Regions from separate parts of the Streptomyces sp. NPDC127097 genome, predicted to be linked through region 1. Evidence: predicted binding sites of a transcription regulator. Region 1 holds the regulator's gene; the other holds the start of a gene.
The links. The regulator HrcA, encoded in region 1, represses chaperone genes, less so after heat shock. The targets are predictions, from matches to a motif close to TTNGCACTCNGNNNNNCNGAGTGCNAA.

Region 1 (11,340 bases):
ACTCCGCCTTCCGGACCGACGACGAGCACGATCCGCCCCTCGGCGGGGAGTTCGGCGGTGGCGAGCGGCGCGCTGCCCTCCTCGTGGAGGACGGCCGCGAAGTCCGCGTCGGCCAGCAGCGCGGCCACCTGCTTGGTGGTCAGCGGGTCCGCGACCTCGGGAAAGGTCAGCCGGCGCGACTGCTTGCCCGCCTCGCGGGCGGTGGCGCGCCATTTGCCCAGCGCCTTGGCGGCCCGTTCGCCCTTCCACTGGGTGACACAACGCGCCGCCGGCCAGGGCACGATGGCGTCCACCCCGGTCTCGGTCATCGTCTCGACGGCCAGCTCCCCGCGGTCACCCTTGGGCAGCGCCTGGACGACGGTGATCGTGGGCCGGGGCGGGTCCTCGGTGCGCAGCTCGGTGACCGCGACGGTGAGCCGGTCCTTGCCCTCGACGGCGGCGACCGTCCCGTGGGCGCCGCTGCCGTGACCGTCCGTCAGGACGATCTCCTCGCCGGTCCGCATCCGGCGCACCGAGACCGCGTGCCGGCCCTCGGGACCGTCCAGCGTCAGCGTGCCGCCGGCCCGTACGCCCGCGAGCGACTCGACGAGGAAGACGGGCGCGGTCATGAGGCGGTTCCGTTGGCGGTGCGCTGCAACGCGGCGCGCGCGGCGTCCAGTTCGGCCGCCAGCACCTCCACCAGCTGCCGGGCGGGCAGCTCCCGCGCCAGCCGGTGCCCCTGCCCGGCCCACAGGTTCATGGCCTGGGCGTCGCCCGCCTTGGCGGCGGCCTTGCGCACGGTGGAGGTGAGGTAGTGGACGGCCGGGTAGGCGGCCGGGGCGTACGGGCCGTGCTCGCGCAGGAAGCGGTTGACCAGCCCGCGGGCCGGCCGTCCGGAGAACGCCCGGGTCAACTCCGTATGCGTGAACAGGGGGTTGGTCAGCGCCTGCTTGTGCAGCGGGTTGGCGCCCGACTCGGGGGTGGCGAGGAAGGCGGTGCCCAGCTGCGCCATGGTCGCCCCGGCGGCCAGCACGGCCGCGATCTGCGACCCGCGCATCAGCCCGCCCGCGGCGATCATCGGAATCTGCACGGCTTCCCGGACCTGCCCGAGCGCCGCCAGCAGCCCCAGCCCCGCGCCGGTCCCGTCCGCGTGCGGATCGTCCCGGTGGGTGCCCTGGTGGCCGCCGGCCTCCACGCCCTGCACACACACCGCGTCCGCACCCGACCACTGCGCGGCCTGTGCCTCGGCGGCGGTGGTGACCGTGACAATGGTGTACGTACCGACCTTGGCGAACGCATCGAGGACGGCGCGCGAGGGGCAGCCGAAGGTGAAGGACACCACCGGCACCGGGTCCTCGCGCAGTATCGCGAGCTTGGCCTCGTAGCCGTCGTCGATGGGCCCGTCGGTGTCGCCGAGTTCGGTCTCGTACCAGGTGGCCTCGCCGGCGAGCTGTTCGCGGTAGACCTCGACCACGGAGCCGTCGGCCAGGGAGGGCTGCGGCATGAAGAGGTTGACGCCGAAGGGCCGGTCGGTCAGCGACCGCAGCTGTTTGATCTCCTGGTACATCCCGTCGGCGGTTTTGTAGCCGGCGGCGAGGAAGCCGAGACCGCCGGCCGCACAGACGGCGGCGGCCAGCTCGGGTCCGGAGCCGCCTCCCGCCATCGGGGCCTGCACGATCGGGTAGCGGCAGAGATCGGTCGGTGCGGTGGGCATGAGCACATCGTGTCACGCCCACCGCCTCGCCCCGAACGGGGGCGGTGGCTGCCACGCGGGCCCGGGGAAGCTCCGCGGACCCTGGGCCGACCTGGGCTATCGCCCGTTGAACGCGTCCTTCAGCCGCGAGAACAGCCCCTGCTGCCCCGGCTGGAACTGCCCCGTGGGCCGCTCCTCACCGCGGAGCTTGGCCAGCCGCCGCAGCGCCTCCTCCTGCTCGGGGTCGAGCTTGGTGGGCGTCTGCACCTCGACATGGACGATGAGGTCGCCGCGGCCACCGCCGCGCAGATGGGTCACCCCGCGCTGGTGCAGCGGGATCGACTGGCCGGACTGGGTACCGGGCCGGACATCGATCTCCTCGACCCCGTCGAGCGTCTCCAGCGGGCACTTCGTGCCCAGCGCCGCCGCCGTCATCGGGATGGTGACCGTGCAGTGCAGATCGTCGCCGCGCCGCTGGAAGACCGGGTGCGGCAGCTCGTGGATCTCCACATAGAGATCACCGGCGGGGCCGCCGCCGGGGCCGACCTCGCCCTCGCCCGCGAGCTGGATGCGGGTGCCGTTGTCGACACCGGCCGGGATCTTGACGGTCAGGGTGCGGCGGGAGCGGATCCGCCCGTCGCCCGCGCACTCGTGGCACGGCGTCGGGACGACGGTGCCGAAGCCCTGGCACTGCGGGCACGGCCGCGAGGTCATGACCTGGCCCAGGAACGACCGGGTGACCTGCGAGACCTCACCGCGGCCGCGGCACATGTCACAGGTCTGCGCCGAGGTGCCCGGCGCCGCGCCCTCGCCGCTGCACGTCGTACAGACGACGGCGGTGTCGACCTGGATGTCCTTGGTCGTGCCGAAGGCCGCTTCGGTCAGCTCGACATCGAGCCGGATCATGGCGTCCTGGCCGCGGCGGGTGCGCGAGCGCGGCCCGCGCTGCGACGCGGTGCCGAAGAACGCGTCCATGATGTCGGAGAAGTTGCCGAAGCCCGCGCCGAAGCCGCCCGCGCCCTGGCCGCCGCCCGCCTGCGAGAGGGGGTCCCCGCCGAGGTCGTAGACCTGCTTCTTCTGCGGGTCCGAGAGCACCTCGTAAGCGGCGTTGATCTCCTTGAACCGCTCCTGGGTCTTCGGATCCGGGTTCACGTCCGGGTGCAGCTCACGCGCCAGCCGGCGGAAGGCTTTCTTGATCTGGTCCTGCGAGGCGTCGCGTCCGATACCGAGGACCGAGTAGTAATCCGTGGCCACTTACGACTCCGCGAGGATTTGTCCGACGTAACGTGCCACTGCGCGTACCGCTCCCATCGTTCCGGGGTAGTCCATGCGGGTCGGTCCGACCACGCCGAGTTTGGCGACTGCCTCGTCGCCCGAACCGTAGCCGACCGTGACGACCGATGTGGACGCCAGGCCCTCGTGGGCATTCTCATGCCCGATGCGTACGGTCATGCCCGAGTCCTTGGCCTCACCGAGAAGCTTGAGCATCACCACATGCTCCTCAAGGGCTTCCAGCACCGGCCGGATGGTCAGGGGAAAATCGTGCCCGAAGCGCGTGAGATTGGCGGTGCCGCCGATCATCAGCCGCTCTTCGGTCTCCTCCACCAGAGTTTCCAGCAACACCGACAGCACTGTCGAGACCGTGCTGCGGTCGTCCTGCTCGAAGGACTCGGGGAGATCCTGCACCAACTGCGGCACATCCGCGAACCGGCGCCCCACGACCCGGCTGTTGAGCCGGGCCCGCAGGTCCGCCAGGGAGGTTTCGCCGAACGGCGCCTGGCAGTCGATCAACCGCTGCTCGACCCGCCCGGTGTCCGTGATCAGCACCAGCATCAGCCGGGCCGGGGCCAGGGCCAGCAGCTCGACGTGCCGGACCGTGGACCGGGTCAGGGACGGGTACTGGACGACCGCGACCTGCCGGGTCAGCTGCGCCAGCAGCCGGACCGTGCGGCCCACCACGTCGTCGAGGTCGACGGCGCCGTCCAGGAAGTTCTGGATCGCCCGCCGCTCCGGGCTGGACAGCGGCTTCACACCGGCCAGCTTGTCGACGAACAGGCGGTAGCCCTTGTCGGTCGGGATGCGCCCGGCGCTCGTGTGCGGCTGGGCGATGAAACCCTCGTCCTCCAGGGCGGCCATGTCGTTGCGGATGGTGGCCGGCGAGACGCCGAGCTGATGGCGTTCGGTCAGGGCCTTGGAGCCGACCGGCTCCTCCGTCCCGACATAGTCCTGGACGATGGCGCGCAGCACTTCGAGCCTGCGTTCACTGAGCATCCCGCGCACCTCCAGCCCGGCCGTCCGCCGTCTCGACTCTCCTGGCACTCACACGGGCCGAGTGCCAGACCTTGAGCCAGTGTACGGCCGAGTAGCACGGACTCGGCAAGGGCGGCCGCACACAGCACCCGCCCGGTGACCGTGTTCGGTCGATCTGTCGGGCAACGCTATCGCGATGGCGCTAGCGTCTCGGTATGCACACGTCTTGGGAAGAGGCCGGTTGGGAACAGCTCGGTGACGGTGTCGCCAGACGCCGGATGCCGGGCTGGGACGAGACGATCGGCGTGATCGCGGGGACCACCGGCGTCATGATCGTCGACACCGGCGCGACCCTGCGCGACGGTGCGGATCTGCGGCGTGCGATCCGCGGTGTGCTGGGCCGGAACGTGACGCATGTCGCGCTCACCCACCCGCATTTCGATCATGTCCTGGGCACCGCCGCCTTCGCGGGCGTCCAGGTCTTCGGCGCGGCCGGGCTGGGCGAGCTGCTGCGCCGCGGCAAGGACGAGCTGCGGCACGACGCGATACGGCACGGTGTCGACCGCGAGGCGGCCGCCGAGGCCGCCGATCTGCTGGTCGCCCCGCACCACCACGTCCACGACCAGCTGACCGTCGAGCTCGGCGACCGGCAGGTGCTGCTCGCCAATGTCGGCCCCGGTCACACGGCGCACGATCTGGCGGTGCTGGTACCGGGCCGGGGCGGGTCCCCCGAGATCGTCTTCTGCGGCGATCTGGTCGAGGAGTCCGGCGAGCCCCAGGCGGGCCCGGACGCGCTGCCGCAGCGGTGGCCCGGCGCACTGGACCGGCTGCTGGCCCTCGGCGGCGAGGACGCACGGTACGTGCCCGGCCACGGCGCCGTGGTGGACGCCGGTTTCGTCCGCGCCCAGCGTGCCGCCCTCGCCGCCCGCTTCGGCGTCGCTCCCTCCTGACCCGTCCGCCGACCTCACGAGACAGGCCCCCATGCAGAGCAAGCGCTACAGCCCCGACCTCACCCCGCCGTGACTGCATCCTCCGGGGGCGACCCCCGGACCCCCGGCCGAAACACCGACCACCCGCAGAGAACAGGCCCCACTCGATGCAGAACAGGCACTACAGCCCCGACCTCACCCCGCCGTGGAAGAAGCAGCGCCCCGCGCCCGAGGTCCCCGCGGAACCCGATCTGGTCGTCGAGGAGGTCACCTCGGGCTTCTGCGGCGCGGTGATCCGCTGCGAGAAGACGGCGCAGGGCCCCACCGTCACCCTGGAGGACCGCTTCGGCAAGCACCGCGTCTTTCCCATGGAGCCACGCGGCTTCCTCCTGGAGGGCAAGGTGGTCACGCTGGTACGCCCCCAGGGCGCGCCGGCGCCGAGCGGTCCGGCACGCACGGCATCGGGCTCCCTCGCCGTCCCCGGCGCCCGCGCACGGGTCGCCCGCGCCGGGCGCATTTATGTGGAGGGCCGGCACGACGCCGAGCTGGTGGAGCGGGTGTGGGGCGACGACCTGCGCATCGAGGGCGTCGTCGTGGAGTACCTGGAGGGCGTCGACGACCTGCCCGCCATCGTCCGCGGCTTCTCCCCCGGCCCGGACGCCCGCCTCGGCGTCCTCGTCGACCATCTCGTCCCCGGCTCGAAGGAGTCCCGGATCGCGGCCGGGGTGACCGGTGATCATGCGCTGGTGGTGGGCCACCCGTACATCGACATCTGGGAGGCGGTGAAACCGTCCTCGGTCGGTATCCCGGCCTGGCCCGCCGTCCCGCACGGCCAGGACTGGAAGACGGGCGTCTGCCGGGCACTGGGCTGGCCGGAGAACACCGGCGCCGCCTGGCAGCGGATCCTCTCCTGCGTACGCTCCTACAAGGACCTGGAGCCGGCGCTGCTGGGGCGGGTGGAGGAGCTGATCGACTTCGTCACGGGCGGCGGTGGGGCCTGACGTTGGGGAGGGTCCCGAAGTCGGTGGTGTCCAGCTCGGTGCCGAGCGGCTCCAGCGGCACGGGGACGCCGAACTCGGTGATCCGCTGCACCGTGTAGTCGGCCTCCTCACCGGCGCCGACGGGCTCGGAGAGCAGGACGCAGCGGGCGTCGTACGGGTCAATGATCAAGTACCCGGGGACACCCCCGGCGGCGTAGAGGGAGCGCTTCAGGCCGTAGTCGCGGTCCGCGCTGCGCAGGGAGACCACCTCGAGCAACAGCGTCACGTCCGAAGCGGGCACGAGCCATCCGGAGCGCCCGCATCGTCCGCGCTCCATCACCACCAGGTCGGGCTGCGGCTTGCTGGCCTCCCCCGGGAACGCGAGGTGCTGTGTCGCGAATCCGCGCCAGCGGTCGCGCGGAATCTGGCCGAGCACCTCGCTGACGATCCTGTTGTGGACGATATCCGTCCCGCCGCTCAGCAGGATTTCCCGGCGCAGGAGCTCCGCCCGGAGACCCTCCGGAGGCTCGAACTCCGCGAAGTACTCCTCGATATGCTGATCGCGCACTGTGGCCAACCACCCAACTACCCTTGCCTGCTGACGAATTGCCCGCAGCCTAGGGACGGCGTTGCCCGGTGGGCGGGGTCTCTGGGGTGAGATCCCTCGGCCGGGTGATCAGTCCACCAGATCCCGCACCACCGCGTCCGCCAGCAGCCGCCCCCGGAGCGTCAGCACCGCCCGGCCGGCCTCGTACGGACCGGGCTCCAGCAGGCCGTCCGCCAGCGCTCGCGCCGCCGCCCGCGCCCCCGCCGGGGCGAGGATGTCCAGGGGGCAGCCGTCCGCGAGGCGCAGTTCCAGGAGGATGCGTTCGACGCGGCGGTCCTCGGCGGAGAGGAGCTCGCGGCCGGCGCCCGGGGAGCGGCCCTCGGTGAGGGCCTGGGCGTAGGCGCCGGGGTGTTTGACGTTCCACCAGCGGACGCCGCCGACGTGGCTGTGGGCGCCGGGGCCGGCGCCCCACCAGTCGGCGCCGGTCCAGTAGAGCTCGTTGTGGCGGCAGCGGGCGGCGTCGGTGGTGGCCCAGTTGGAGACCTCGTACCAGGTGAAACCGGCCGCGGCGAGGCGTTCGTCGGTGATCAGGTAGCGGTCGGCGTGGACGTCGTCGTCGGTCATCGGGACCTCGCCGCGGCGGATCCGGCGGGCCAGCTGGGTGCCCTCCTCGACGATCAGGGCGTAGGCGGAGACATGGTCGGGGCCGGCGCCGATCGCGGCGTCGAGGGAGGCGCGCCAGTCGTCGTCGGTCTCGCCCGGGGTGCCGTAGATCAGATCGAGGTTGACGTGGTCGAAACCGGCGGCGCGGGCCTCGGCGACGCATGCCTCGGGGCGGCCCGGGGTGTGCGTCCGGTCGAGGATCTTCAGGACGTGCTGCCGGGCGCTCTGCATGCCGAAGGAGACCCGGTTGAAGCCGCCCGCGCGCAGTGCGTCGAGGTAGCGGGGGTCGACGGACTCCGGGTTGGCCTCGGTGGTGATCTCCGCGCCGGGCGCCAGGCCGAATTCCTCGCGGATCGCGGCCAGCATCCGGCCGAGGTCGGCGGCGGGCAGCAGGGTCGGGGTACCGCCGCCGACGAAGACCGTCTCGACCGGGCGCGGGTCGTCGCCCAGCACCTTGCGGGCCAGCCGGATCTCGTCCACGACGGTGTCGGCGTAGTTGTCCCGGGAGGCCAGGGCGCCGCCGGAGCCGCGCAGCTCACTCGCGGTGTAGGTGTTGAAGTCGCAGTAGCCGCAGCGGGTCGCGCAGTACGGCACATGCAGATAGAAGCCGAGGGGGCGCCCGGCGGCCCCGGCCGCGTCATGACCGGGCAGCGCCCCGTCCTCGGGCATCGGCTCACCATCAGGCAGTGCGGAAGGCATGGGATCCATTGTCCGTCATGGCGGGGCGGTGCCCGTCCGGCGCCGCTGTGCCTCAGGACACCCCGGGCCCCGACGCCTGGAGGACCAGCAGGGCCAGGTCGTCGTCGGGCGGGGTGGGGCCGAAGGCGTGGACGGTGCGGCGGATGTGGTCGGCGAGGGCGGTGGCGCCCAGGCCGGCGCCCGCGGCGAGGGCGGTGGCCAGGCCGTCCTCGTCGTCGAAGAGCCGCCGCCCCGAGCGCCGCTCGGTCACCCCGTCGGTGACGCACAGAAGCGTTTCCCCGGGGCAGAGGTCGAACGATTCGCTGACGTACGCCGCGTCCTCGACCACCCCCAGCAGCATCTGCGGCGCCGCGACGACCCGGACGGCGCCGTCCGTGCCCAGCACCAGCGGCAGCGGGTGGCCGGCGCTGGCGAGGGTGCAGCGGGCGCCGCCGGAGCCGCCGGGGTAGGGGACGATCTCGCCGTAGAGCAGGGACAGGAAGCGGGCCTGTTCGCCCTCCTCGCGGATCTCGACCGGCGCCTCCGCCCCGGCACCGGCCGCCGCCACCGCCGCCGCGACCGCCGCGACCGAGTCGGCGGCCTCCCGGGCCATGGTCTTGTTGAGCCGGTCGAGCACCGCCGCGACCCCGAAGCCGTCCCGGGCCAGCAGCCGCAGCACCGGCCGGGCCAGCCCGGTCACCGCGGCCGCCTCCGGGCCGCTGCCGCAGACGTCGCCGAGCGCGAAGCACCAGCGGCCGTCGCCGGCGTCGAAGAGGTCCCAGAAGTCGCCGCCCGCCCAGGCGCCCTCGCGCGGTTCGTAGACCACCGCCGACTCCACCCCGGGTACCCGCGCCCGCCCCCGGGGCAGCAGCCGGCGCTGAAGGACCTGGCTGATGCGTTCCTGGCGGCTGTAGGCGCGGGCGGTGGCGACCGCGCGGGCGACCCGGCGGCACAGGTCCTCGATCAGCGCGACCACCTCGTCGGGGAAGTGCGGCAGCCCGCCCCGGCCGAGGAGCAGGGTGCCGAGCCGCCGGCCGCCGGCGACCAGGGGGCAGGCCAGTGCGGCGCCGCCGGGGCCGTAGCCGCCCGGTTCGTAGGGCCAGGGCCAGGGCACGACGCCCGGTGCGCCGCCGGACGCGCCGCCGCCCGGAAGTTCCGGCGGCTGCTTCTCCAGCGCCGTGCGCAGCGCGTCGATCCGGCTCTCGCTGGTGTGCCAGACGCCGGCGAGCCGCTGCTCGTCACCGGCCTGGGCGATCCCCCGGCCGGGTGCGCCGCCGTCGCCGTCGTACAGCCACACCGCACACCACTCGGCGAGCCGGGGCACGATCAACTGGGCGGCGAGGGCGGCGACTTGGTCGGCGTCGAGCTGACCGGAGAGCAGATCGGACGCCTCGGCGAGGAAGGAGAGGGCGCCGTTGTCGGCCCGGCCGCTGCCGGGTTCCGGGCGGGCGGCGCGGCGCGGGGCCGGGGCGAGGAGCTCGGCGGCCCGCAGCTCGCGCTGGAGCAGCTGGTTGTCGAGGACGATCTCCGGCTCGGGCCGGCCGGCGCCGTCCGCGGCCCCCACGGGCAGCCGGAACCAGACGGTCTTCATGGCCCGGCGGTAGGTGACACCCCAGGATTCGGCGACCGCGCTGATCAGCTGGAGCCCGTGCCCGCCGTTCTCGGACGCGGCGCTCTCCGCACGGGCGCGGACCGGCTGGGTGGGGTGGTGGTCGGAGACCTCGATGAGGATGCCGGGGCCGCAGGCGTCGTCGGCGCCGGCTCCCGGGGCGGCCGCCGCTTCCCGGTGCGCCGTCTCGTACGGCTCCCGGTCGCGGCCCCGGTACGGCTCCGTGTCCGCGTCCCGCCCGGCCGCCGGGTCCAGCCGGCAGCGCAGTTCGACGGTGGTGCCCGCGTGCACGACCGCGTTCGTCACCAACTCGCTGACCAGCAGCTCCGCTGCGTCGGCGAGCCGGCCGGTCAGGCCCTCCGCACCGGTCAGCCGCCGGCCGGTCCAGTCGGCGAAGGTGGCCCGGACGAAGCGCCGGGCGGCGGCAGCGGCCCGCGGATCACCGGGCAGGCTGGCCCGGCGGGAACGGGCCGCGGGACCGTCGGCGGCCCCGGCCGCGGGTCCGCCGGCGAACCCGTCCGTCCTCGTCGTGCGCGCCGCCGTGACGTCGTCGTCCCGTGGAGACGAAGTTGTCGTCCTCATTGAGCAACTCCCGCCCAGCTCCGCTACGGCGCCGGATGCGCCACCGACAGAGTGACAGAACGAGCGCAGCCATAAGCACTGAGTCACAGAAGTGGGTGGTCGCAGCCATCAATTCGGCTGACGTACCGCGGGAGTTGGCCGACGGGGCCGGAGTCGCGGGCACGGCGGGACGGGCGGACGCACCGGTACGGCGGGACGGGGCGGGCCCACCGGTACGGGGCGGAGCCAACCGGCCCATCGGCACGGGGCGGAGCCGACCGGCCCGGCGGTACGAGTCGAGGCGGGAACCGACCGGCCCGTCCCGTACCGCCGTCCCGGATCGCCGTTGCCCGGATCGCCGTCCCGTACGGGCTACGCCTCGCGCGCCCCCGTGTACATGTCGTCGAGCAGGTCCTTGAACGTCCGCTCCACCACGGGCCGCTTGATCTTGAGGCTCGGGGTCACCTCGCCGTGCTCGATGTCCAGGTCACGCGGCAGCAGCCGGAACTTGCGGATCTGCTGCCAGCGCTGGAGCCCCTCGTTGACCCGCTCGACATAGCCGTCGATCAGCTCCCGGACCTGGTCGGTGGCGACGACCTCGGCGTAGCTCTTGCCGCCCAGGCCGTGCTCCGCCGCCCAGGTCAGGATGGTCGGCTCGTCGAGGGCGATCAGCGCGGTGCAGAAGTTCCGGTTGGCGCCGTGCACCAGCACATTGGAGACGAACGGACAGACCGCCTTGAACTGGCCCTCCACCTCGGCCGGCGCGATGTACTTGCCGCCCGAGGTCTTGATCAGGTCCTTCTTGCGGTCGGTGATCCGCAGATAGCCGTCCGGGGAGAGCTCGCCGATGTCGCCGGTGTGGAACCAGCCGTCCTCCTCCAGGACCTCGGCGGTCTTGTCCGGCAGGCCGTGGTAGCCCTGCATGATGCCGGGGCCGCGCAGCAGGATCTCGCCGTCCTCGGCGATCCGCACCTCGGTGCCGGGCAGCGGCTTGCCGACCGTTCCGGTGCGGTACGCCTCGCCGGGGTTGACGAAGCTGGCGGCGCTGGACTCCGTCAGGCCGTAGCCCTCCAGGATGTGGATACCGGCGCCGGAGAAGAAGTAGCCGATCTCCGGCGAGAGCGCGGCCGATCCGGAGACCGCGGCGCGCAGCCGGCCGCCGAACGCCTCGCGCAGCTTGGTGTAGACGAGGGCGTCGGCGATCTTGTGCTTGGCGCCGAGCCCGAACGGCACCGAGGCGCTGCCGGTGCGGCGGAAGTTGTCCTGCGAGACCTTGGCGTACTCGCGGGCCACCTCGGCCGCCCACTGGAAGATCTTGTACTTGGCGCCGCCGCCCGCGCGAGCCTTGGCCGCGACCCCGTTGTAGACCTTCTCGAAGATCCGCGGCACGGCCGCCATGTATGTGGGCCGGACCACCGGCAGATTGTCGATGATCTTGTCGACCCGGCCGT
Region 2 (11,841 bases), on a different contig from region 1:
CGCGCAGACCACCGATCAGCTGGTGGGCGACCGAGGCGAGCGGGCCGCGGTAGGGCACCTGCCCCTCGATGCCCTCGGGGACCAGCTTGTCCTCGGAGAGCACGTTGTCCTGGAAGTAGCGGTCCTTGGAGAAGGAGCGGGCCTGGCCGCGGGACTGCATCGCGCCCAGCGAACCCATGCCGCGGTACGACTTGAACTGCTTGCCGTTGATGAAGACCATCTCGCCGGGCGACTCCTCGCAGCCGGCCAGCAGCGAGCCCAGCATGACCGTGTCCGCACCGGCCGCGATGGCCTTGGCGATGTCACCGGAGAACTGGAGCCCGCCGTCACCGATCAGCGGCACGCCCGCGGCGTTCGCGGCCTGCGCGGCCTCGTAGATCGCGGTGACCTGCGGTACGCCGACACCGGCGACGACGCGGGTGGTGCAGATGGAGCCGGGGCCGACACCGACCTTGATGCCGTCGGCGCCCGCGTCGATCAGCGCCTGGGCGCCGTCGCGGGTGGCGACATTGCCGCCGACGACATCGACGCTGATGTTGGACTTGACCTTGGCGATCATGTCGAGGATGCCGCGGCTGTGGCCGTGCGCGCTGTCGATGACGAGGAAGTCGGCACCGGCCTCGACCAGCGCCTGCGCCCGCTCGTACGCCTCGCCGCCGACGCCCACCGCGGCACCGACGACCAGCCGGCCCTCGGCGTCCTTGGCGGCGTTCGGGTACTTCTCCGCCTTGACGAAGTCCTTGACGGTGATCAGGCCCTTGAGCACACCCGCGTCGTCGACCAGCGGCAGCTTCTCGATCTTGTGGCGGCGCAGCAGCTCGATGGCGTCCTCGCCGGAGATGCCGACCTTGCCGGTGACCAGCGGCATCGGCGTCATGACCTCGCGGACCTGACGGCTGCGGTCCATCTCGAAGGCCATGTCGCGGTTGGTCACGATGCCCAGCAGCTTGCCCGCGGCGTCCGTCACCGGCACCCCGCTGATGCGGAACTTGGCACACAGCGCGTCGGCATCGGCGAGCGAGGCGTCCGGGCGGACCGTGATCGGGTCGGTGACCATGCCGGACTCGGAGCGCTTGACCAGGTCGACCTGGTTGGCCTGGTCCTCGATGGACAGATTGCGGTGGAGCACGCCCGCGCCGCCCTGCCGCGCCATCGCGATGGCCATCCGCGCCTCGGTGACCTTGTCCATCGCCGCGGACAGCAGCGGGATGTTCACCGTGACGTTGCGCGAGACCCGGGACGCGGTGCTCACCGCGTTCGGCAGCACCTCCGACGCACCCGGCAGCAGCAGCACGTCGTCGTATGTCAGCCCGAGCATGGCGAATTTGGCGGGCATACCGTCGACGTTGTCACTCATGACACCTTCCCCAATGCTCTTGCCTCAGCGCGGACTCCCATGCTAACGGCCTAATGGGGTGGCCCATTCCACGAGCGATGAGGGCCTCGTCACTTGTGCTTTTCTACGGTGACATCCGGCCGTGTTCGACCGGGAACCGCTACTGCTCGGCCAGCGCCCGCAGCCTGCTCAGCGCACGGTGCTGGGCCACCCGCACCGCACCGGGAGACATCCCCAGCATCTGTCCGGTCTCCTCGGCCGTCAGCCCGACGGCGACCCGCAGCAGCACCAGCTCACGCTGGTTCTCCGGGAGATTCGCCAGCAGCTTCTTGGCCCACTCGGCGTCGCTGCTCAGCAGCGCCCGCTCCTCGGGGCCGAGGGAGTCGTCCGGCTGCTCGGGCATCTCGTCGGACGGCACGGCCGTGCTGCCCGGATGCCGCATGGCGGCCCGCTGGAGATCGGCGACCTTGTGGCCGGCGATCGCGAAGACGAAGGCTTCGAAAGGCTTGCCGGTGTCGCGGTAGCGCGGCAGCGCGCAGAGCACCGCGACACATACTTCCTGCGCCAGATCCTCGACGAAGTGCCGGGCGTCACCCGGCAGCCGCGACAGCCGGGTACGGCAGTAGCGCAGGGCGAGGGGGTGCACATGGGCCAGAAGATCGTGGGTGGCCCGCTGGTCCCCCTCTACGGCGCGTGCGACGAGATCGCCGATTTCCTGCTTCCCGTCATCGCGCATCGGACCATGGTGCCTTGGCGCCGCGCGATCCGCGGCATCAGGTCCGCACTTGTGCACTGAAGCGTTATGAGCGGCAGGTGCGCCGGCTGATGTCATGTCCTGCGCCCTCCCCTCGTGCCCGACCGGCCCGTCCCCGAGGAACTCCATACTCCCAAGGATGCGGCACCGCGCGGCGAATCGGACCGCCGTCGTACGCCGACGGTCGCGGGGCGCTCTGCCGCCCCGCCCGCCACACGGCGGGCGGGGACCTTCACTCCCCCGCATCGCTGCACGTCACAACGCCTTAGCGGACCAGTCCCCAGCGGAAGCCCAGGGCCACCGCATGCGCCCGGTCCGAGGCGCCGAGTTTCTTGAAGAGGCGCCGGGCGTGGGTCTTGACCGTGTCCTCCGAGAGGAACAGCTCACGGCCGATCTCGGCGTTGGAGCGGCCGTGACTCATGCCCTCCAGCACCTGGATCTCGCGCGCGGTGAGCGTCGGCGCGGCCCCCATCTCGGCGGACCGCAGCCGGCGCGGGGCGAGCCGCCACGTCGGATCCGCGAGCGCCTGGGTCACCGTCGCCCGCAGCTCGGCGCGCGAGGCGTCCTTGTGCAGATAGCCGCGGGCACCGGCGGCGACCGCGAGCGCGACCCCGTCCAGATCCTCGGCCACCGTGAGCATGATGATCCGGGCGCCCGGATCCGCGGACAGCAGCCGGCGCACGGTCTCGACACCGCCGAGACCGGGCATCCGTACGTCCATCAAAATCAGATCCGAACGATCCGCACCCCAGCGGCGGAGGACTTCCTCGCCGTTGGCCGCGGTCGTCACGCGCTCGACGCCGGGCACGGTCGCAACCGCCCGACGGAGCGCCTCTCGGGCAAGCGGGGAGTCGTCGCAGACGAGGACGGATGTCATGACCGCCCTCCGCAGCTGATGCGCGTCACCTTGAGCCTCCAGGCTGGTACGTATCGTCACCTGAGCGATTGACGGCCCTCGGACATTTGCCCGGGGTCTACCTCTGCCAACCGCCTCCGCACTCTCAACGACGGTCACTCGAAAGAGTTACGGCTTCGGCGACCGAGTTCAGCACGCTCCGTGAGGAGCCGGATACGCAGACGACTCAAGGGGCGACCGGCATCCGCGCGTGCACCCTATGCCCTATTTGGCTCTCTTTCTTCCATTTTCGTGGCGACTATGACTAGATTCGCAATGAGTCATATTTACATCTACTTCGACAGTAGATGTACCGTCGTGAGCACCGAGCCCGAATCAGCATCGCTTCGAGGGGACAAGCAATGGCAGATTTCTCCCGCCTCCCGGGCCCGAACGCGGACCTCTGGGACTGGCAGCTGCTGGCCGCCTGCCGTGGCGTGGACAGCTCGCTGTTCTTCCATCCCGAAGGTGAGCGCGGAGCGGCCCGCAGCGCGCGTGAGACATCGGCGAAGGAGGTCTGCATGCGCTGCCCGGTACGGGCCGAGTGCGCGGCGCATGCACTGGCCGTCCGTGAGCCCTACGGGGTGTGGGGCGGACTGACGGAGGACGAGCGCGAGGAACTCATGGGCCGGGCCCGGCACCGGCTGGTCCCCGCCTCTTCCATGACCGGCCACCCGGGCGCCTCCGGCGCCTGACACCCCGGGAGCGGACCGCTCCTGAAGAAACGTTCCTGCACGGCGGCCGGGTCCAAAGGCCCCGTGCCGTCAGCGCCCCGCGGCGTCCACCAGCTTGTCGAGCGTGGCCTCGACGGCGGGGACCTGTGCCAGATCCGGCAGGGTGAGCGCGACGATCTCGCGATGCACGGCAGGCTCCAGACGGACCGCCGTGGCCCCCTTGGGACGCACCGACGCGAGGGTGAGCTCCGGCAGCGCGGCGACTCCCAGACCGGCCCCGACCAGGCCGATGACCGCCGGATAGTCGTCCGTCGCGAAGTCGATCCGCGGGGTGAAGCCCGCGCTCTCACAGACCTCCACGAGATGCCTGCGGCAGCGGGGACAGCCCGCGATCCACGGTTCGTCGGCCAGCTCGGCGAAGCGCGCGACGCCCGCCTTCGCCAGCCGGTGGCCGGCCGGCACCAGCCCGACCAGCCGGTCCGCCAGGATCGGGCGCACCACCAGGTCGTCCCACTCCGCACCGGCCGCCGGGTCCGCGCCGCGCACCTCGGGGTAGCGGAAGGCCAGCGCGATCTCGCAGTCACCGTTGCGCAGCATCTCGATCGAGCGCGGCGGCTCGGCCTCGACCAGCGAGACCCGGGTGCCCGGATGCGCGGCGCGCATCGTCGCCAGGGCCGTCGGCACCAGCGTCGAGCTGCCGGAGGGGAACGACACCAGCCGCACCCGCCCTGCGCGCAGGCCCGCGATGGCGGCGATCTCCTCCTCGGCGGCGGTGAGCCCGGCCAGGATGCCGACGGCGTGCCGGACGAGCGCCTCACCCGCCTGGGTCAGCCGCATCTCGCGGCCCGCGCGGACCAGCAGCGGGGTGCCGGCGGACTGTTCCAGCGCCTTCATCTGCTGGCTGACGGCCGGCTGGGTGCAGCCCAGTTCGCGCGCGGCGGCCGAGAACGAGCCGGTCCTGGCGACGGCGCGCAGCACACGGAGGTGACGGGCCTCGATCATGTTTCGAGCATAAGCGCCGCTTGGATCGATCGGGAAAAATTGCGTCATGGCTTTTGGGGAACACGGCTAGCGTGAGCGATGGCGCGCACGAGCTGGGACGACGTCCACGGAGCCGGTCCCGGAGCGCGTCGCACGACCGAGCAACGGAGCACCGTATGAAGCTGCTGAGCGTGAATCTGGGGCGGCCCACCCCGTCCCGGCACACCGACGCCGAGGGCGGTACGGGCATCGACAAGCGGCCCGTGGACGGCCCGGTGGCGGTGGCCGCCCCCGGACCCAAGGGCGTCGGCGGCAGCGGGCTGGCCGGTGACGCGGTGGTCGACCTGCGCCATCACGGCGGCGACGACCAGGCGGTGTACGCCTATGCCCGGGAGGATCTGGACGACTGGCAGCGGGAGCTGCGCCGCGAGCTGGCCAACGGGGCGTTCGGCGAGAACCTCACCACGTCGGGCGTCGAGGTCACCGGTGCCCTCATCGGCGAGCGCTGGCGGGTGGGTCCGCGGCTGCTGTTGGAGGTGAGCGGTCCGCGGATCCCCTGCCGCACGTTCCAGGGGTGGCTCGGCGAGCGGGGCTGGCTGCGACGGTTCACCCAGGCCGCGGTGCCCGGTGCGTATCTGCGGGTGATCGAGCCGGGCGAGATCCGCGCCGGGGACGCCGTCGAGGTGGCGCACCGGCCGGATCACGAGGTGACGATCGGGATGGTGTTCCGGGCCCTGACGACCCGGCGGGAGCTGCTGCCGCGGCTGCTGGAGGCGGGGGCGGCGCTGCCGGAGGAGGCACGGCGGAAGGCGCGGAAGTACGCGGAGCGGGCGGCGGGTTGAACGGGCCCGCCGGGCGCGGGGCGGTGGGGCCCGGAGCGGGGCGGCGGAGGATCTGCCTCCGGTGGGCCGTGGGGCGGCCGCGCCACCGGGGGTTGGGGCTCGGGCGGCGTGCCCGGGGCGGATAGCGTGCCCGTATGACGACTGCATTGATCACGGGAGCGACGGCGGGCATCGGGGCGGCGTTCGCCCGGCGGCTCGCGAGTGACGGCCACAGCGTGGTGCTGGTGGCCCGCGACGAGAAGCGACTGCGCGAGCAGGCCACCGAGTTGCACGACCGGCACGGCATCGAGGCGGAGGTGCTGAGCGCCGATCTCGCCACCGAGGAGGGCATCGCAGCCGTCGAGGCCCGGCTCTCGGACACCAAGCACCCGGTGGACCTGCTGGTGAACAACGCCGGTTTCGGCAACAAGGGCGAGTACCTCGAGGTCTCGATGGCCGATGAGCTGACGATGCTCAAGGTGCACTGCGAGGCGGTGCTGCGGCTGACCACGGCCGGGGTGCGCGGGATGCGGGACCGGCGGCGCGGCGCGGTGGTCAATGTGGCGTCGGTGGCGGCGTTCGTCCCGCGGGGCACCTACGGCGCGAGCAAGGCGTGGGTCGTGCAGTTCACCCAGGGGGCGGCGCGCGATCTGGCGGGCAGCGGCGTGCGGTTGATGGCGCTGTGCCCGGGGTTCGTACGGACCGAGTTCCACGAGCGGGCCGGGATGGGGACGGAGAACATCCCCGGGTGGATGTGGCTGGACGCGGACAAGCTCGTCGACGCCGCGATGAAGGACCTGACGCGGGGGAAGTCGCTGTCCATTCCGGATCCGCGGTACAAGGCGCTCATGGGCGCGGTGAAGCTGGCGCCCCGTGGCGTGCTGGGGGGACTGACGTCCCGTACCGGCCGTAAATACGGGCCCCGCTGACGCCGGGTCAGCCGGCCCGTTGCCGAGGGCGGCGCCGGGGTGGTGCCATGGCCGTGGCGCGCGGGGCGGGGCGGTGGGGCGCGAGGACGGTGCACCCACGGGTCCGCCCCCCGCGGAACGGCACAGGACGCACAGCGACGCGAACCGGCCGGCGACGCGCGACGCGGGACGAGCGGGGCGCGACGGCGGGCGACCGCGAAGGAGGTCCGTTCAGCACTATGCACCCCACCTCTGACAGTCCCCCGGGACCTGCGGAAACGCCACCGGTCCGGCCCGGCGTACTGCTGTCGATGGGGCCGGGCGTCGCCGGCCGGCTCCTCGGCGCCCGTCACCACACCCGGCTCGCGGCCCTGGCCCGTACGGACCCGCACCTGGTCGCCCACGATCTGGCCGACCCCACCCCCGAGGTCGCCGCCGCCCTCGCCGGCGCCGAGGTGCTGCTCACCTGCTGGGGCGCGCCACCGCTCACCGAACGGGTGCTGGCCGCGGCCCCCCGGCTGCGGGCCGTCGTGCACGCCGCCGGATCGGTCAAGCACCACCTCACCGACGCCTGCTGGGACCGCGGTATCGCCGTCAGTTCGGCCGCCGCCGCCAACGCCCTCCCGGTCGCCGAATTCACCCTCGCCGCGATCCTCTTCGCCAACAAGCGCGTGCTGCACGCCGCCCACCGCTACCGCGGTCTGCGCGCGCCCCACGACTGGCCGGACGAACTCGCCGGGGCCGGCAACTACCGCCGCACCGTCGGCGTCATCGGCGCCTCCCGCATCGGCCGCCGGGTCATCGAGCTGCTGCGCCCGTTCGACCTGCGCGTCCTGCTGTACGACCCGTATGTGGACGCCGCCGAGGCCACCCGGCTCGGCGCGGCCCCGGTGCCGCTCGACGCGCTCTGCGCCGACAGCGACCTCGTCACCGTGCACGCCCCGCAGCTGCCCGCCACCCGCCATCTGCTCGGCGCCCGGCAGCTGGCCCTGATGCCGGACGGCGCGACCCTGATCAACACCGCCCGCGGCTCACTGGTCGACCAGGCGGCCCTGCTCCCCGAACTGGTCACCGGCCGGCTGCACGCGGTCCTCGACGTCACCGAACCCGAACTCCCGCGCCCCGGTTCGCCGTTGTACGACCTGCCGAACGTGCTGCTGACCCCGCATGTGGCGGGCTCGCTGGGCACCGAGCTCCACCGCCTGGCCGACCACGCCCTCGACGAACTCGAACGCTACGGCCGGGGCCGCCCGTTCCTCGCGCCCGTACGGCGGGAGGAGCTGCACCACTCGGCGTGAACCGGGCCCGGCCGGCGGGGAGTCGGCGCCCGGCAGGGCCCCGCCCGCGCGCCGGAAACCCGAAGACCCGGCCCCCGCCAAGCGGGAACCGGGTCTCGGGTGAAGCAGCCCGACGTCAGCCGAGGTGACGGCTCACGTCAGTGCGCGACGACGGGCGTCAGTGCGCGTGGCCGTGACCGTGACCGGCCTCCGGCTCCTCCTCGGCGGGCTTCTCGACGACCAGGGTCTCGGTCGTCAGCAGCAGCGAGGCGATCGACGCGGCGTTCTCCAGGGCGGAGCGGGTGACCTTGACCGGGTCGATGACGCCGGCCTTGACCAGGTCGCCGTACTCGCCGGTGGCGGCGTTGAAGCCGTTGCCCTTGTCCTGCTCGGCGACCTTCGCGGTGATGACGTAGCCCTCGAGGCCGGCGTTCTCCGCGATCCAGCGCAGCGGCTCGACGACGGCGCGGCGGACGACGGCGACACCGGTGGCCTCGTCGCCCTCCTTGCCGAGGGAGCCCTCCAGCACCTTGCCGGCGTGGACCAGCGCGGAGCCACCACCGGAGACGATGCCCTCCTCGACCGCGGCGCGGGTCGCGGAGATGGCGTCCTCCAGACGGTGCTTCTTCTCCTTGAGCTCGACCTCGGTGGCCGCACCCACGCGGATGACGCAGACGCCACCGGCGAGCTTGGCGAGGCGCTCCTGGAGCTTCTCGCGGTCCCAGTCCGAGTCGGTGGTCTCGATCTCGGCCTTGATCTGGGCCACGCGACCGGTGACGTCCTCGGCCTTGCCGCCACCGTCGACGATGGTGGTGTCGTCCTTGGTGACGGTCACCCGGCGGGCGGTGCCGAGCACGTCCAGACCGGCCTGGTCGAGCTTGAGGCCGACCTCCTCGGCGATGACGGTGGCACCGGTGAGGGTGGCCATGTCGCCGAGCATCGCCTTGCGGCGGTCACCGAAGCCGGGGGCCTTGACGGCCACGGCGTTGAAGGTGCCACGGATCTTGTTCACGACCAGGGTCGACAGGGCCTCGCCCTCGACGTCCTCGGCGATGATCAGCAGCGGCTTGGAGGCACCGGCCTGGATGACCTTCTCCAGCAGCGGCAGCAGGTCCTGGATCGAGGAGATCTTGCCCTGGTGGATCAGGATGTACGGGTCCTCGAGGACGGCCTCCATCCGCTCCTGGTCGGTGACCATGTACGGCGAGAGGTAGCCCTTGTCGAAGGCCATGCCCTCGGTGAAGTCCAGCTCCAGACCGAAGGTGTTGGACTCCTCGACGGTGATCACACCGTCCTTGCCGACCTTGTCCATCGCCTCGGCGATGAGCTCGCCGACCTGCTTGTCCTGCGCGGACAGACCGGCCACGGCGGCGATGTCGGACTTGTCGTCGATCGGACGGGCGGTGGAGAGAAGCTCGTCGGAGACGGCCTTGACGGCGGCGTCGATGCCCTTCTTCAGGGCGGCGGGGGAGGCGCCGGCGGCGACGTTGCGCAGACCCTCGCGGACCAGCGCCTGGGCCAGCACGGTGGCGGTGGTGGTGCCGTCACCCGCGATGTCGTTGGTCTTGGTCGCCACCTCCTTGACGAGCTGGGCGCCCAGGTTCTCGTACGGGTCGTCGACCTCGACCTCACGGGCGATGGTGACACCGTCGTTGGTGATGGTCGGCGCGCCGAACTTCTTGTCGATGACGACGTTGCGGCCCTTGGGGCCGATGGTCACCTTGACGGTGTCGGCAAGCTTGTTGACGCCGCGCTCAAGGGCGCGACGGGCGTCCTCGTCGAACTTCAGGATCTTCGCCATGGGTTGCTTCAAGTCCTCTCATTGCGATCCTCGGCCACGACGTGGGGACCGCTGTCGCTCAAACGAACTGCGCCCCTGCCCCGGGTTGATTAGACGCGGGAACCAGGGGCGCAGATCACGGCAAAACTGGGTGACTTACTTCTCGACGATCGCGAGAACGTCGCGAGCCGAGAGAACGAGGTAGTCCTCGTTGTTGTACTTCACCTCGGTGCCGCCGTACTTGCTGTAGAGCACGACGTCGCCGACCTTCACGTCGAGCTCGACGCGCTTGCCGTCCTCGACCCGGCCCGGGCCCACGGCCAGGACGACGCCCTCCTGGGGCTTCTCCTTGGCGGTGTCCGGAATGACCAGGCCCGACGCCGTGGTCTGCTCGGCGTCGAGCGGCTGGACCACGATGCGGTCCTCAAGCGGCTTGATGGCAACCTTGGAGCTGGTGGTCGTCACGATCCGACCTCCCCCTTCGGAGATCTCACGGGGTTAACTGTCTGAGGTGGCGACCAGGTGGATCCGTCGTCGCGGGTGCCGGACCTGCCCGTCGCTGTGTCTGGCACTCCCCACTGGAGAGTGCCAACGCCGAGACTATGACGCGGTTAGCACTCGGTCAAGCGGAGTGCCAGCGCGGCGGGGAGCTCTTCCCGCGACGCCGGTTGACCAGCCGTACGCGGCCCCGCTTTCCCGGCCGTACGTAGCCCCGCTTTCCCGGCCGTACGCGGCCCCGTTTCCCCGGCTCGCCCGCCTTCGGCGATCATGGTCATCTACAGCGGGGGCGGGGCGGGTGACGAGGCAGGCAGCTTCCCGCCAAATCGGACATGCCTTCCCCTTCCCTCGCAACCACGCCCTCGGCTGCCTCGTCTACTTCCTCGATTGCCTGGCCGACGAACCGGGCCCGCACCCGGCCGGCCGGCGGCCTCGACGAGATGGCGGAGGAATAGCCGTGCGTGCACCGACCAGAGTTCCCCGGAAGGCCCGGGTGCCGGAGAGGGATGTCGAGCGCACCATGACGTTCGCCGCGCTCGCCCAGGCCCCGGACCGTCGGAGAACCGAGGCCCGGCTGCTCGCCCTCGTCGTCCTGATCACGGTCTTCGGCTACACCTACACCGGCCTGTCGATGAACGGCCGGCTCCCCGCCGGACTGGCCCTCTTCACCGTCAGCATGCTGTTCATGACGCTGGTCCCGCATCTGGTCCTGCGCCGCTACGCGCCCCGCGCCGATCCGCTGATCCTGCCGCTGGCCACCCTGCTGACCGGGATCGGCCTGGTGCTGCTGCACCGCCTGGACCTCACCTACGCCCAGACGCCCCGGCTCAAGACGGCCCAGGCGGCCAACGGCCAGCTGCTGTGGACGGTGATCGGGGTGGTGGTCTGCCTCGCCATCCTGCTGGTGCTGCGCGATCACCGCATCCTCCAGCGCTACATCTATCTGACGATGGTGATCGCGCTGGTGCTGCTGATGGCCCCGGCCTTCTTCGGCGCCGATATGTACGGCGCCAAGCGCTGGATCCTGCTGGGGCCGCTGTCGTTGCAGCCCGGTGAGTTCGTGAAGATCATGATCTCGGTGTTCTTCGCGGGCTATCTCACCGTCAACCGCGACGCCCTGGCACTGGCCGGCCGCCGCGTCATGGGCATCCAGCTCCCCCCGGGACGGCAGCTCGCGCCGATCTTCACGATCTGGGCGGTCAGCCTGCTGGTGCTGATCTTCGAACGGGACCTGGGCACCTCGCTGATCTTCTTCGGCGTCTTCGTGATCATGCTCTACATGGCCACCGACCGCACCAGTTGGGTGGTCTGCGGCCTGCTGATGGCCACGGCCGGCGCGGCCGTGGTCGGCTCCCTCGAACCACATGTCCACGGCCGGGTCACCGCCTGGCTCGACCCGATGCGCGCGTTCACCAAGGCGGGTCAGGCGGAGCACATGTCCGACCAGCTCGCCCAGGCCCTGTTCAGCTTCGGCAGCGGCGGCATCAGCGGCAGCGGCCTCGGCCAGGGCCACCCCGAGCAGATCGGCTTCGCCGGCAACAGCGACTTCATCCTCACCACCGTCGGCGAGGAGCTGGGCCTGGCCGGAGTGATGGCCGTGATCATGCTCTACGTACTCCTGGCCCAGCGCGGCCTCCGGGTCGGCCTGAGCGCCCGCGACCCCTTCGGCAAACTCCTCGCGGTCGGCCTCTCCGGCGCGCTCCTCCTCCAGGTCTTCGTCGTCGCCGGCGGCGTCACCGGCCTCATCCCCCTCACGGGCAAGGCCCTCCCCTTCCTCGCCAAGGGGGGCTCCTCGTTGGTCGCCAATTGGGTCATGGTGGCCTTGCTGTTGCGGATCAGCGACCGTGCGCAACGCCGGCGTGAGCCGGCTTAAATACTTCCCACGTTTTCGCTGCGCTTTGCTGCGGCCGACGTTTG

Region 2: a site for HrcA is predicted at 10,038-10,064, ahead of groES (co-chaperone GroES). Genes of this name have one in related genera too.

The regions. Positions count from the first base shown of each region.
Region 1 covers NZ_JBHXFI010000016.1:36,491-47,830, reverse strand. Annotated here, with positions in the region: gene ACFWJW_RS15015 (16S rRNA (uracil(1498)-N(3))-methyltransferase) at 1-608, opposite strand, end outside; gene ACFWJW_RS15010 (nitronate monooxygenase) at 605-1,693, opposite strand; gene dnaJ (molecular chaperone DnaJ) at 1,790-2,926, opposite strand; gene hrcA (heat-inducible transcriptional repressor HrcA) at 2,927-3,943, opposite strand; gene ACFWJW_RS14995 (MBL fold metallo-hydrolase) at 4,138-4,872, shown strand; gene ACFWJW_RS14990 (DUF3097 domain-containing protein) at 5,019-5,852, shown strand; gene ACFWJW_RS14985 (Uma2 family endonuclease) at 5,830-6,399, opposite strand; gene hemW (radical SAM family heme chaperone HemW) at 6,508-7,740, opposite strand; gene ACFWJW_RS14975 (SpoIIE family protein phosphatase) at 7,793-9,910, opposite strand; gene ACFWJW_RS14970 (AMP-dependent synthetase/ligase) at 10,262-11,340, opposite strand, start outside.
Region 2 covers NZ_JBHXFI010000104.1:1,539-13,379, forward strand. Annotated here, with positions in the region: gene guaB (IMP dehydrogenase) at 1-1,357, opposite strand, end outside; gene ACFWJW_RS37110 (sigma-70 family RNA polymerase sigma factor) at 1,497-2,072, opposite strand; gene ACFWJW_RS37115 (response regulator transcription factor) at 2,356-2,967, opposite strand; gene ACFWJW_RS37120 (WhiB family transcriptional regulator) at 3,348-3,680, shown strand; gene ACFWJW_RS37125 (LysR family transcriptional regulator) at 3,750-4,661, opposite strand; gene ACFWJW_RS37130 (MOSC domain-containing protein) at 4,817-5,482, shown strand; gene ACFWJW_RS37135 (SDR family NAD(P)-dependent oxidoreductase) at 5,617-6,390, shown strand; gene ACFWJW_RS37140 (hydroxyacid dehydrogenase) at 6,609-7,667, shown strand; gene groL (chaperonin GroEL) at 7,825-9,447, opposite strand; gene groES (co-chaperone GroES) at 9,583-9,891, opposite strand; gene ACFWJW_RS37155 (FtsW/RodA/SpoVE family cell cycle protein) at 10,445-11,797, shown strand.